3 regions of the Pseudarthrobacter sp. 902506025 genome follow, and region 1 is predicted to be linked to each of the others. Evidence: riboswitches for the same ligand, from Rfam matches in the RefSeq annotation. Region 1 holds a riboswitch; each other region holds the start of a gene.

The links. Region 1 has a riboswitch for cyclic di-AMP ahead of AB0280_RS19670 (hypothetical protein). Riboswitches for the same ligand answer to the same signal wherever they lie in the genome.
Region 2: it holds a riboswitch for cyclic di-AMP, as region 1 does, so the genes downstream of both, AB0280_RS18735 (C40 family peptidase) here and AB0280_RS19670 (hypothetical protein) in region 1, are expected to answer to the same signal.
Region 3: it holds a riboswitch for cyclic di-AMP, as region 1 does, so the genes downstream of both, AB0280_RS03705 (C40 family peptidase) here and AB0280_RS19670 (hypothetical protein) in region 1, are expected to answer to the same signal.

What each region holds. Positions count from the first base shown of each region.
Region 1 is NZ_JBFBKW010000014.1:11,370-15,739, reverse strand. It holds gene AB0280_RS19675 (ArnT family glycosyltransferase) at 1-670, shown strand, start outside; cyclic di-AMP (ydaO/yuaA leader) riboswitch at 905-1,066, shown strand; gene AB0280_RS19670 (hypothetical protein) at 1,072-1,797, shown strand; gene AB0280_RS19665 (glyoxalase superfamily protein) at 2,019-2,468, opposite strand; gene upp (uracil phosphoribosyltransferase) at 2,513-3,148, opposite strand; gene AB0280_RS19655 (phosphatase PAP2 family protein) at 3,161-3,985, opposite strand; gene AB0280_RS19650 (nucleoside deaminase) at 4,041-4,370, shown strand, end outside.
Region 2 is NZ_JBFBKW010000012.1:85,794-90,163, forward strand. It holds gene AB0280_RS18730 (NlpC/P60 family protein) at 173-937, opposite strand; gene AB0280_RS18735 (C40 family peptidase) at 1,102-1,782, opposite strand; cyclic di-AMP (ydaO/yuaA leader) riboswitch at 1,853-2,032, opposite strand; gene AB0280_RS18740 (M23 family metallopeptidase) at 2,161-2,982, opposite strand; cyclic di-AMP (ydaO/yuaA leader) riboswitch at 2,993-3,204, opposite strand; gene AB0280_RS18745 (metal-dependent transcriptional regulator) at 3,342-4,043, opposite strand; gene serC (phosphoserine transaminase) at 4,340-4,370, shown strand, end outside.
Region 3 is NZ_JBFBKW010000001.1:819,304-823,673, forward strand. It holds gene AB0280_RS03685 (DUF1810 domain-containing protein) at 1-130, opposite strand, end outside; gene AB0280_RS03690 (DNA alkylation repair protein) at 151-681, opposite strand; gene AB0280_RS03695 (TraR/DksA family transcriptional regulator) at 678-1,037, opposite strand; gene AB0280_RS03700 (coiled-coil domain-containing protein) at 1,059-2,414, opposite strand; cyclic di-AMP (ydaO/yuaA leader) riboswitch at 2,667-2,838, shown strand; gene AB0280_RS03705 (C40 family peptidase) at 2,842-3,687, shown strand; gene AB0280_RS03710 (protein adenylyltransferase SelO) at 3,796-4,370, opposite strand, start outside.

The sequences.
Region 1 (4,370 bases):
GGCCCTGGCCATCACGGCGTCGCTCGCCGGACCGCTGGCCTACTCCATCTCCACGGCGTCCACAGCGCACAGCGGGGCAATCGTCAGTGCCGGCCCCACGGCCGGCTTCGGCGCTGGGCCGGGCGGTGCTCCCGCCGGCGTCCGGAACAGCCGGAACGGGTCCGGCCCGAACAGCACCGGCGGTTCAAGTATTGCGGGGCAAAGCAACACAAACCCGGGCAGTACGGCACAAGGCAATACGGGGCACGGCTTCCGGCAGCCGAACGCCCAGGGCGGCACGGGCTTCGCGGGTGGCCGCGGGGGTGGCGTGGGTGGCCTCCTGGGTGCGCCCACGCCGTCGGCTGACCTGGTCGCCGCGCTCAAGAGCAGCGCCTCAAGCTACACCTGGGCCGCGGCCGTGGTGGGCTCCAACAACGCCGCGGGTTACCAACTGGCAACGGAACTGCCGGTCATGGCGGTGGGCGGCTTCAACGGCACCGACCCCTCCCCCACGTTGGCGCAGTTCCAGGACCTGGTAGCCCGGGGAGAGATCCATTACTTTATCGGTGGCGGAGCCATGCGCTCCACCACCGGTTCGGACGCTGCCACCCGGATCGCTGAGTGGGTGGCAGCCAATTTCACGTCGCAGATCGTTGGCGGCACTACGGTCTACGAACTGACCGGCCACTAGCGGAGGACGCCCCGGGGACCCGGCCGAATGATGCTCTGGCACGCGAGTGCCCGGGGTGAAGGGTGCCCGGGGCCCGGGCAGTCCATTACGGGGATACTCCCTCCGCAGTCACACAACCCGACGCGCTGCCAGCCGTGACTTCCGTTACCTAAATGTGACTTTCACTTAATCTTCCTGTACCGTCGATTGGGTGCGGTCCCCGTTCGGGCCGCATATCCCGGGTTGACGCCAAGCTCTGCCGCTTCCCCGGATTTCCGATTGAGCAACGGCAGAGGCGGGGGACCCACCGTCCCGGGCAATGAATGCCCTTGGGGTTAAGCCAGTACGTGATTTTTCCGTACGGCCGGATGCCCTCATCCGAACCCGACAGCTAACTCCGCAGGTGTGAGAGGCGATCAATCATGTCCAAAAACACGGCAGAAGCACGCCTGCATGCCAAGGCTAAACATAAGGCCACGCAGCAGGCAAAGAAAAACACCCTCGGCCGCAGGGCCGGAATCCTCGCAGTATCCTGCGCGGTTCTGGTTGGGGTCGGCGCAGCCGGCCAGGCCACCAGCAGCATGGCCCCGGTGTCATCGACCCAGGCAACCCAGGCAGCGTCCGATGCCCAGATGAGCATCGAGAAGAGCGACATCCGCTCCAACCCGGTGGAGAGCCCCGCTCCCGCCGCAATCGCAGTGGCACCGCAGGCGGCGGAGCCCGCTCCCGCGGCCCCGGCACCCGCCGCCCCCGCGCCGGCCGCGCCAGCGCCTGCACCGGCACCGGAACCTGCACCCGAGCCCGCCCCGGCTCCTGAGCCGGCACCCGCCGTCGCGGTCAACGACCCCGCCGGCGCCCAGGCCTACGCCGCCAGCCAGCTGGCCACATTCGGCTGGGGACCGGACCAGATGCAGTGCCTGCAGACCCTGTGGACGAAGGAATCCGACTGGACCACCACGGCCACCAATCCCAGCAGCGGGGCGTACGGAATCGTCCAGTCCCTCCCGGCCGAGAAGATGGCCAGCTCCGGCGCGGACTACCTCACCAACTACCGCACCCAGATCAACTGGGGCCTGGATTACATCAAGAAGAGCTACCAGTCCCCCTGCGGCGCACTGAACTTCCACCTGGCGCACAACTGGTACTAGGCACCTCTCTCCCGCGGCTGCGCGTCGAAGGACCACCCTCCGCGGAGCCTGCCCCGCATTGACCGCGGCCGACGGCGCGTCCCGGCTCTCCGCCGTCGTACGCCTTGGGCAGGGGCACAGCAGAGCATTGCAGCATCACCACTGCCCGCATCCAAACGGATGCGGGCAGTGGTGTTTTAACCCCAGGCTGCCTTAACCCTGGTGGTTTAAGCTGCAGCGCCCTATGGTGCGGACGTTAGGGTCGCGGTGGTTTCGGTTGCGGCGCCTGTGGTTGCGGTGCTTTCGGTTGCGTCCGGCCCGGCGTTCCGCCACGGGATGTACTGGACGGACCACTTGTTGCCGTCCGGATCGGCGAAGTACACGAAGTGGCCCCACGGCAGCACTTCGATATCACTGACGTCCACTCCGTTGTTCTTCAGGTGGTCGTGTGCGGCCTGGATGTCGTCCACCACCAGCTGCAGGTTTGACCCCGTGCCCGGAGGTGCGTCCACCAGCCCCTCCCCCAAACAGATGGAGCAGGCGGATCCGGGCGGCGTCAGCTGCACAAAGCGGATGTCGTCCGAAGGCCGCTCGTCATAGTCGGCGTTGAAGCCCACCCTGTTGACGTAGAAATCCTTGGCGCGGTCGACGTCGGACACGGGGACAAAGACAAGTTCGAGTTTCCAGTCCATCCGCACAGGCTAGCGGCGGTGATCCTGCCGGAAAAGGGGGAAGGCTACCCTGCGATGCCGTACAGGCGGTCGCCTGCATCACCCAGGCCGGGAACGATGTAGGACTTCTCATTGAGCTTCTCGTCGATGGAGGCCAGGACGATGTGCACGTTTGCGTCGCCCAGTTCCTCCTCCAGCTTGGCCAGGCCCTCCGGGGCAGCCAGCAGGCAGATGCAGGTGACGTCGGACGCGCCCCGCTTGAACAGGAACTTGATGGCCTCGCGCAGCGTACCGCCGGTGGCCAGCATGGGGTCCAGGACGAATACCTGGCGGCCGGTCAGGTCCTCCGGCAGGCGCTCCGCGTAGGTGATGATGTCCAGCGTCTCCTCGTCCCGGGCCATGCCCAGGAAGCCAACCTCGGCGGTGGGGACCAGCTTGGTCATGCCCTCCAGCATGCCCAGGCCTGCGCGGAGGATGGGGACTACCAGCGGGGTGGGCTTGGTGAACGCCGTGCCAATGGTGGTGCTGACGGGGGTTTCGATGGTGACGGGCTCCGTGCGGACCTCCCGCGTGGCTTCGTAGGCCAGCAGGGTCACCAGCTCTTCCGTCAGCTGGCGGAAGACCGGCGACGGCGTGTTCTTGTCCCGCAGGACGGTGAGCTTGTGGGCGACCAGAGGGTGGTCAACAACGAGAGTACGCATCCCCCAAAACTATCATCCGGCGGTGTCCTTGTTGTGGCTGCCGTGGGCATGCTCGTTGCCGTCCCCGCCGTGGTGGTGCACTTCCTCTGCCACCACGTCACGGACGATCGGACGGTCGAACGACGGAGCCGCACCGGCGTGCTCCCGCCTGCGGACCAGGTGGAACAGCCTGTGGGCCAGGATCACGACGCCCACCCAGGTGAGGCCCAGCAGCCACCCTGCCATGACGTCCGTCAGCCAGTGGTGGCCTAGGAAGACGCGGCTGAGCCCCATGGCGATGATGAAGAGCGCGCCGGCCGTGATGGCGGTGACGCGCACCAGCATGGTGTTGAACTGGAGGCAGATGAGGTACACCACCAGGCTGATCACCACGGTGGTATTCAGGGTGTGGCCGCTGGGGAAGGAGGGTGAATCCTCGTAGGGGGGCACCGCGTCCGCATGGTCCGGGCGGGTGCGGCCCACCAGTTTCTTGCCAAAGGTGGTGGCCATGATGGAGACCCCCGCCGCACCGCCGATCAGGACGAGCGGGCGCCAGTTCCGGCTGAGGAACGTCAGCCAGGCGGTCAGGATACTGGCAAGGATGGGCATGCCGATGCCGCCGCCGATGTTGGTGAAGCCGGTAACGAACGCATCAAGTCCGGGGCTGCGCAGGCTCTCGGCCAGGGCCAGGGCAGGCTTGTCCAGGTTGGCCAGGCCGGCAGAATCCACCACGTTGTCGTACACCTCGGCACCCAGCAGTGCCAGGGACACGATGATGACGCCGCCCACAAGGATGGTGAGGACGAGCGCCGCGTAAGGTTTGAACCAGAGACCTAGCCGATCCCGAAGAGTGTCCATGGTGCCTCCCGGCATCCGTAAGTAACCTGAGTATCCCCGAAACTATCATTGAGCCATGCCGTTGCCCGAAAAGAAACATGATGCCTGGATGGGCCTTGCCTTGGCGGAAGCCCGCAGGGCACTCGCCACGGAGGATGTTCCCATCGGCGCTGTGGTGATAGGGCCGGACGGCGGGGTGCTGGGTTCCGGCCGGAACCAGCGGGAGGAACTGGGCGACCCTACGGCCCATGCCGAGGTGGTAGCCATCCGTGAAGCGGCGGCACGCCTGCAGGAACGGGCACGCCTCGACGGCGGCCGCGCCGACGGCTGGCGGTTGTCCGACTGCACGCTGGTGGTCACGCTGGAACCCTGCGCCATGTGTGCCGGAGCGATTGTCCTGGCCCGG
Region 2 (4,370 bases), on a different contig from region 1:
AAAGAAATGCAGAATCAGGTAATCGCCGCCCCGGAGCCTAATCGGGTCCGAAGACGGGAAAGGCAAGGGCTCCACTTGAGAAGCCCGCTAAAGCGCAAGGGACCCCCGCCTGGTGGCGGGGGTCCCTTGCCCAATTCGCGGCCTGCGCTGGATCAGGCCGCCACTGGAATGCTTAGTTGACGCGGATGAAGACGGGGCCGGAACCCACGTTCGCGCTGAAGACCACGGTCTGGTTTCCGTTGTAGCCACCGTGGACGGCCATGCCGTTGCCGGCGTACACAGCGATGTGGGCCATGCCCGAGCCGCCGTTGGCGTAGTAGATAAGGTCGCCCGGCTGCGCTTCGGCTGCACTCACGGTGCGGCCCAGGGACAGGTAACCGGCCGGCCAGTCGTGGAAGTGGATGCCCACGGCGGCCAGGGAGTTGGTCACCAGCATGGTGCAGTCCTGCATGACACCGAGCTGCGCGTAGGCTGCGGACAGGATGGCAGCACCCTTGCCGCTGGCCGAAGCCTGGGCTGCAGGGGCGGCCGGAGCGGCAGCCGTGGCAACCTTGGCTGTGACCTTGGGAGCAGCCGGCTGGGCGGCAGGTGCAGCTTCCTGTACCTGAACCTCGGGCTCAGGCTCGGCGACGGGAGCCGGCGTGGTGGTAACGGCAGGCTTCTCGTAGCTGATGGCAATGGTGGAAGCCGCGGAGATCGGGGCGTCGACGACGGATTCAACTTCCATCTGGGATGCGGGAGCGGAATCGCGCTTGACGTTGGTGTCGGCGGCGTTGGCCGCAATGCCGCTGGTCAGGACCAGGCCGGAAGCAGCAGCGATGACAGCAGCCTGGCGGCCCATGCCACCGGCGTTGTCGCTGACAGCTTTGGCAATGACAGAGATCGAGTTGGTTTTGGTGACCTCGGCGCGGTGCCGTGCGGTAGCACGAGTCGTCATCAGTTCTCTCTTTCGTTTTTCCTTCGAACCGCGTGTAGGCAGGCAAAGGGAAGCTGGATGCGCCGGCATCTTGGGGGTACGCCGGCGCATCCCGAACGGGGATGTGGTTTCTAGCGAAAAAGCTTTGGGCAAAGAAATAGCCCTTGGAGCGTGAAGCCCAAGAACTATTTGTTGAGGTGGTAGTACGACGAGGTACCGGTGGCTGCAGGCGAGTGGAGCAGCGTGCCCTGGGAAGGGTTGAGTGCGCTGACCATCATGCCGTTGCCGACGTAGATGCCCACGTGCGCGCCGCCGTTCTGGACCACAAGGTCGCCCGGCTGCGGGGTGGAGGTGGGGGTCATGATGTTCCACGCGTTGGTGCGGGGGATGCTGATGCCGGCCTGGGCGTAGACCCACTGGACGAACCCGGAGCAGTCCCAGCCGGTGACGGGGCTGGTGCCGCCCCAGACGTAGGAGTGGCCGATGCCGGTGTAGGCGATTGCTGCAATACCGGAGGTTGCGGCGGAGACAGTCTCGGCAGCCTTGGCGGCAGGGGCCGCGTCCTGGCCTGCGGTGGCAGCGGCGTCGCGCACGGCCGGGGCGATGGACTGGGGACGCACCGCTTCCACCTTCGGAGCTGCGGTGGTCTTGACGGCGGGACGCTCGAAGGAAACCGTAGCCGTGGGGGCGGCGGTGACGGCGAGGGCCGTCTGGGCCGAACCGGACTCGGTGGATGCGGAGACACCAGCGGTGGTGTCAGCTGCGGTGGCGGGCAGGCCCATGCTCAGGATAAGGCCCGATGCGGCTGCCACAACGGCAGCCTGGCGGCCTACGGTCCCGGCATTTGCACTGACGGCCTTGGACACGGCGTCCAGGGGGTTGGTGCGAACTGTTTGCGCACGGTGGCGCGCAGAATGATGGCGTGAAGACACGAAGGTAGCCTCTCCCAATGCCTGCGAGGTGAGCTGTCGGATTCGGATGGGAGTCACCCGGCCACTCTGCTTCCTGGGAAGCTCATGACTTAACCCCAAGGCCTTCAGGAAATGAAGGCCAAAATTGGTTCCCCCGCCCCTGCCAGACGATGAAATGCGAACGGACCTTGAGCGGTGGCAGAGTTAGGCAATCCACTCAAGAGCGTCAACTTCGGAAAAGTTGACGCGAGTTAGACGGTACAGCAGTTTTGTTTCAATGTCACATTCAGGTCACGGCAGGTCGCTGCGATCTGAGAGTGCACACTCATTCGGTTACAGCCAGCCCATGGGATCGACCACTTCGCCGTTGACCTGGACCTCAAAGTGCAGGTGGCAGCCGGTGGATGCGCCCGTGGTGCCGCTGAGCGCCACGACCTCGCCGCGGGAGACGGTCTGTCCCACCTTGACGTTGAACGACGACAGGTGGTTGTAGGTGGTCTCCAGCCCATTGCCGTGATCGATGACCACCCGGTTCCCACCGCCGTACTGGTGCCAGCCTGCGAAGGTCACGGTGCCGGTCGCGGCCGCCAGGACGGACGTTCCGCACTGCGCCACGAAGTCCTGGCCGCGGTGGAAGTCTCCGGAGCCGCCGGTGATGGGGCTCACCCGGTAGCCAAAGGGCGACGCGGTGGTGAGGGATGCCAGCGGTGCGGCCAGGGTGCCGGCCGAGGCTGCCCGGGTGACGGAGCCGGCGGACTGGGCGCTCAGGAGCTGCTTCAGCTTCCCGTCGGGGTCGGCCTGGGTCACCACTGCCGAACGGCTGAAGTCGATCTGGGCGCCAATATCAGCGGAAATCTGGGGCTGCGGACTGACGGCGGAGGCTGCCAATGGCGCGTTGCCGGCGGCATCGGTGGCCATGACGGGGCTGGTGGCGGGCACCGTGACCGTCAGCACCAGACCGGTGGCGGCCAGGGCGATTCCGGCTTTCTGGCCAATGCCGCTGGCGGCGGCAAACTCCGTCACCTGCCGGAACGGACCCCGGCGGCGGCGCGCGTCACGATGCAGATCGCGGGGGCGCTCCGCTGCGACATCTTCGACAACCCGGGGTGCCGAAGGGGGGCCTGCCGCGCGGCGGCGGCCCCGGGAGGTCTGCATGGTCAAGAAGGGTTCCTCTCTGGAAAAGCCTGCGGAGTTAGCTGTCGGATTCGGGTCAGAGAGATCAAAGACCCGGCCCGTCATGGGCAAGCTTCTGCACAGGGGTATTCCCGGAAGAATCCTTCACTGGAGAGGCTTGCTGCTGACGGACTTCACCCCAAGGCAGTCCCCCGCCGCCAATTGTGGTTCCCCCGCCTCTGCCAGTAACGACTCATGCACCCGATCCGCTGGCAGAGCTCGGCTCCGGATCGGGTAACGCTTAAGTATCAACGATTGGTTCCACTATAGGGCCTTAAGACCCTAGGTAACAATTCCGTTATCTTTGCGTGGAAGCGCTTCGCCGGGGTATGAGGCGCGGCTCAGGGCTGGGTGACGGCGACAAAAACATGCGCGGCAACCTCGGGCGGCAGCTCCAGTGCCCCTTCGATTCCGGACACCCGCACGGAGATGTAATCTCCCACGCGTTCCAGCGCAACGGCGGCGCCGGGCCGGATCCCGCCTTCGTCCAGCTGCGCCAGCAGTTCGGGCTCCACCTGGATGGGTTCGGCCAGCCGGCTGATGGTCACGGCAGAGGCGGGGCCGTAGCCCTTCATGGCCTCCACCAGGCTGATGACCGCGTCGGCGGAGCCGGTGGCCGGCTGTCCGCCCAGGGCGGCGAGGCCGGGGATCGGGTTGCCGTAGGGCGATTCGGTGGGGTGGTCCAGCATCTCGTAGATGCGCCGCTCAACGCGCTCGCTCATGACGTGTTCCCAGCGGCAGGCTTCGTCGTGCACGTAGGCCCAGTCCAAACCGATGACGTCAGCCAGCAGGCGTTCGGCCAGCCGGTGCTTGCGCATGACCTCGGTGGCCCGCTTGCGGCCCGTGTCCGTGAGTTCCAGGTGCCTGTCGCCGGAGACGACGACGAGTCCGTCGCGTTCCATCCTGCCGATGGTCTGGGACACCGTGGGGCCGGAGTGGCGCAGACGCTCGGCGATACGGGCCCGAAGGGCAACGATGTTTTCTTCCTCAAGCTCCAGGATGGTCCTGAGGTACATCTCCGTAGTGTCGATCAGATCCGTCATCCAGCTCAGCTCCTCGAGCGCAGTACCTTGCGTTGTCCCACCGTACCGCTCTGTTCCCGCGAGGTAGTCCGGGGGCTAGCTTAGCCTATTTTGACTTTGTCCGAATAGCTGCCCCCTGCGCAGCCACCCCTGGACGGGACCGTCTCATTGTCTGGACTTTGCCCGCACCGGCTCCCGCACCCACTGCCCTTCAGGCAGAATGGAACAGGCCTGCCACGCAGCCACCGCGCGCTGCCGGCCACCCCTTACCCGCCCGTCCGGACCAAAGTTTTCGTCCCCGCCGAATTGGAGCACCTGTGAGCGACACCAGCATCACGATCCCCGCCG
Region 3 (4,370 bases), on a different contig from region 1:
TCTGCGGGAAGACAAACCACATCCAGTGCCCGGACTTCCTGCCGACCTGCAGCTCGCCCAGCGCCTGCTCATAGGTTCCGCCGGTGTTTTGGGCGGCAACAAAACGCTCAAGGTCAAACGGTTCATTCATGTGGATCTCCTCGGTACGTTTCAAATGGACAAGTCTTTTTCAAGGGCGCCGGCCGCCTCACGCAGCTGGGGGTCCGGGTCTTCCCGCCACCGCGCCAGGACAACGCCTGCCCGCTGCCGCTCGCGCTTCCCCAGCCCCGCCAGCCACGGGACCAGGACGTCGGTAAGAAGGGGCCCGGTCAGGTCGGCCGCCTGCGCGGAGCGAAGGAAGCCCTCCAGCCGGGTCAGGTCAGAGTGACGGAGCAGCCGCACCCGTGACTGCAGCAGCACCACCGCTGCCAGGCGGCGCTCGAACACCGGCCGGGAACCGGGCCGCGGCTGACCCCACAGGGCGGACGCCAGCATGACCGTGCCGTCATGGTCCAGGTCCTTGAACTTCCGCAGCGCATCACGCACGGTCCCGCGGACGGCCCCCACGGACGAACCATAAGAGGCCAGTACCCCGCCCAGCCGGGCCCCGACGTCGTCCGCCCGGTACCAGGCGCCCTCGTTTTGGAGGGTCCGGTCCACGAAATCCGCCGCCGCGGACACAACGTCCGCCGTGCCGGTCACCGCCCGCGCCCGGACGCCGCATGCCGGATGCAGTACGGGGTCCAGGGGCGGGCTTCCAGCCTGCCCTCGGCGATGGGCTCCCCGCAGACGGCGCAGGTGCCATAGGTCCCCGCCGCCAGCCGGGCAAGGGCCGCCTCAATCTGGTCCAGGCCCGCCGAACTCTGTTTCAGGAGCGCGGAGGCCTGTGAGAGTTCGAAGGCGATGGTGGCACCCTCGGGATCGTGCTCGTCGTCGACGTTGGAATCCTGGCGCGCCGAGTTTGCTGCCTCGATGTCCGCCCGCAGCGCCGGCAACAGTGCCAGGCGCCGCGCCCGCTCCTCTTCGAGCAGCGCACGGAACCGTTCGAAATCTGGCATGTTGACAGCCTAACGCGTCAGTCAGTACCAGTTCAGGGATGCGGAGTGGTTCCAGGCCGCGCACGGGGAACCGTAGCGGTCGCGGATGTAGCCCAGGCCCCATTCGATCTGGGTGCGGTAGCTGGTGAGCCAGTCACCGCCGGCGCTGGCGTACTTCCCCGGGGGCAGGGCCTGCGGAATCCCATAGGCTCCGGAATAGGCGTTGGTGGCGGTGGTCAGCCAGTTGGACTCCTTGGTCCACAGCTGGGCCAGGCACAGGAACTGGTCCTGGCCCCACCCGTAGGCGGGCAGGCGTCCGGACGCGTAGCTTTTGGCCCCGGCGGGGTCGTTCACCGCACCGCCGGGAACAGAAGGCACGACGACGGCGGGAGGGCTTGGCGGGGCCGGTGCCGGGTCTTCCGGAGCGGGAGGGCCGGGGTTGCTGACGCCGGGATTGCTGACGGCGCCGGGGGCCGGACCGGGTTGGGCCGGATTGGCCTGGCCAGGGTCGGCAGCGGGTGCGGGCGCCTTTGGCTGCCGGGCTGCCACTGCGGCCGCCCTGGCTGCAGCCTCCGCCTGCCCGCGGGCCTGCTCCTCAGCGGCGGCACGTTTGGCCGCCTGGGCCGCCTCGTAGGCGGCCAGTGCGGCCTGGCCCTGGCGGTACTCACCCTCCATGGCCGCCGTCGTACCTTTCAGGGTGGCGAGCTGGGCGGTCAGCTCGCTGCCGTGCCGCTGCTCCTCTGCGACGCGCCGGGCCAGCGAATCCTGGGCGGAACGTGCGGCGTCCAGTTTTGCTTTCGCTTCCCCGGACAGGCGTTCCCGCTCGCTCCTGGCGGCTTTTTCCTGTTCGGTGAGGGCGGTGGCCGTCTTTTCGGCGGCGGCAGCATTGGCGACCAGGGTGGCAGTCTTGTCGCCCACGAGCTTGACCAGGTTGAGCCCCTGGACGCTGTTGGTTTCCAGGGCGTCCAGCGCGACGAAGAATCCTGCATTGGTACCGCCGGTCTTGTAGGACTGGACGGCCAGGGCACCGATGTCCTTCCGGTGCCGGGCCAGCTCCGCGTTGGCACGGGCAGCGTGGGCGGACAGGGTATCCAGGCGGGAGGTGGCTGCCTGCAGCGCGGCGTCTGCGGCGGCATAGTCGGCGGCCGAGCGCACGGCCATCCCGCCTGCTGCCTCCGAATCCGCCTCAAGGTCCGTCAGGAGTCCATTAATGGTGGCGATTTCTGCGGCTTTTGCCGCTTCGGACGATTTCGCCTCCTGCACGTCCGCCCAGGAGGGATACCCGCCGGGCGGTGGCGGCTCGTCGGCCGCCGCCGGCAGCATGGTGCCTGCGGCCAGGGCAAGGGCCAGGAGGCCTCCCTGCCAAGGGAGCCTCGCGATGGTCACGAACAGGGGCATAGTCCGGAAGCTTACCGCCGGATTCCCGCGCAACGCAGGCTGCTGTTTCCACATTGTTACCGTGCTCAACAGGAAAAGTATCAGCAGAGGTCCGCCCAGGAACGCCCTGGAATGTCCAGACGTTTGCGCAATGCGAGAGAAGAACCTCGTATGTTATCCAAATGTGACAATTGCGATGCACCTGGGTTATGGTCGACTGGTGTCCCTCTCAGACGGGACATTCCCGTCAGCATGCCGAGCCCTGCCGCTGATCATGGGATCCAACCGCTCCAGTTGGCAGGGACGGGGGAACCAAGTTTCCACGGCCATATTGTGGCCTAGGGGTTAAGTCGAATGCGCTTCCGCCTACCGCGGAGCCGCTTCCGGCCGGGTATCTCCAGCCCGAACCCGACAGCTCACCCCGCAGGCATGGGAGAGGCGATCAACCGTGTCAAAAAATTCCATTTCAGCCCGTCACCGCGCGACTCCGGCCCGCTCCATTGTGCTCGAGGGCCTCGCCGTAACAGCAAAATCCCAAGCCCGCTCGCTGGGCCGCCCGGCGCTCGCCGTTGCTGCAGCGTCCGGCATTGCCTTCGGAGTCGGCGCCCCGGCCCATGCAGGTGTATCCGGCCCGGACACCACTGAGCAGACCAGCGTCCAGGCCACCTCGGCACCCGCTGCCCCGGCCGCAGCCCCCGCTGCAGCAGCAGGCAACGTCCACACCGTCGTTTCCGGCGACACCCTTGGCGCCATCGCTTCAGCCTACGGCGTCAGCCTCAATGACGTGCTGTCCGCCAACGGCCTGGGACTGTCCTCGATCATCTACCCGGGCGACCAGATCCAGATTCCGGGCGCAGGCTACACCGCAGCCCCGGCGCCGGCCCCTGCAGCAGCACCCGTGCAGGCCGCAGCCGCCACCGCTCCGGCGAACACCGGCATGAACATGTCTTACGCCTCGGCAACCCCCGTGGCATCAACCACCGGCACCGGCACCGGCGCAGCGATCCTCGCCTCGGCCTACGGCCAGCTGGGCGTCAAGCAGGATTGCACCGCCATGGTCGAGAAGGCGCTGCGTTCCGTCGGCAAGTCCGTGGGCGACCTGGCCCCCACCCAGTTCTTCCAGTACGGCACCGTTGTAGGCGCTCCCGCCCCCGGCGACCTGATCATCACCTCCGGCCACGTGGGCGTTTACGCAGGCAACGGCCAGGTTGTCAGCGGCGGCGTCAACGGCTTCGACACGCAGGTGCACTCCATCAGCTGGCTCGGCGGCTACTCCGCTGTGCGCGTAGCCTAGTCTTCGCACTGTCCGGTGCCCTTGGCGGCCCCGGACGAAGCAGGAGGGTGGCAGCCGGGAATACCGGTTGCCACCCTCCTGTCGTTTTGCCCCCGCGGCCCGCTGCGGTCAGGTGCCGCAGAAGGTCATGTAGCTGCCGAAGTCGTCGGGCGCCCCCTGCAGGTAGCGTTCCAGGCCGGGCCGCTCGGTGAAGGGGGCGCTGACCGCCTCCAGCAGTTGCTGCAGTGGAGCCAGGTTTCCGGCGGTGGCAGCGGACAGCGCCTCTTCCACCAGGTGGTTCCGCGGAATGTAGGCCGGGTTCACGCTGTCCATCAGCTCCGGGTCAGGTTGCAGCGCCTGCCACCGGTCCAGCCAGGCATCGAGGGCGGCCAGGTCGAGGACCATGCCGCGCACGGGACGAAGGTCCCCGCGGGCCGCTTTGCCCAGGTTGCGGAAGAACAGGGTGTAGTCCACGGGTCCGTCCTTAAGAAGGTCGAGGACATCATCCACCAGGGCCCCGGCGCCGTTTTCATCGACGCTGTCCAGTCCCAGCTTGGCCGTCATCCCGCGGGTCCATGCCTGGCTGTAGTGGCCCCGGAAACTGCCCAGGACCTCCACTGCCGGGGCCACGGCCTTCTCCTGGTCCTTGTCAATCAGCGGCAGCATGGCCTCGGCGAGCCGGGCCAGGTTCCATTCGGCCAGGA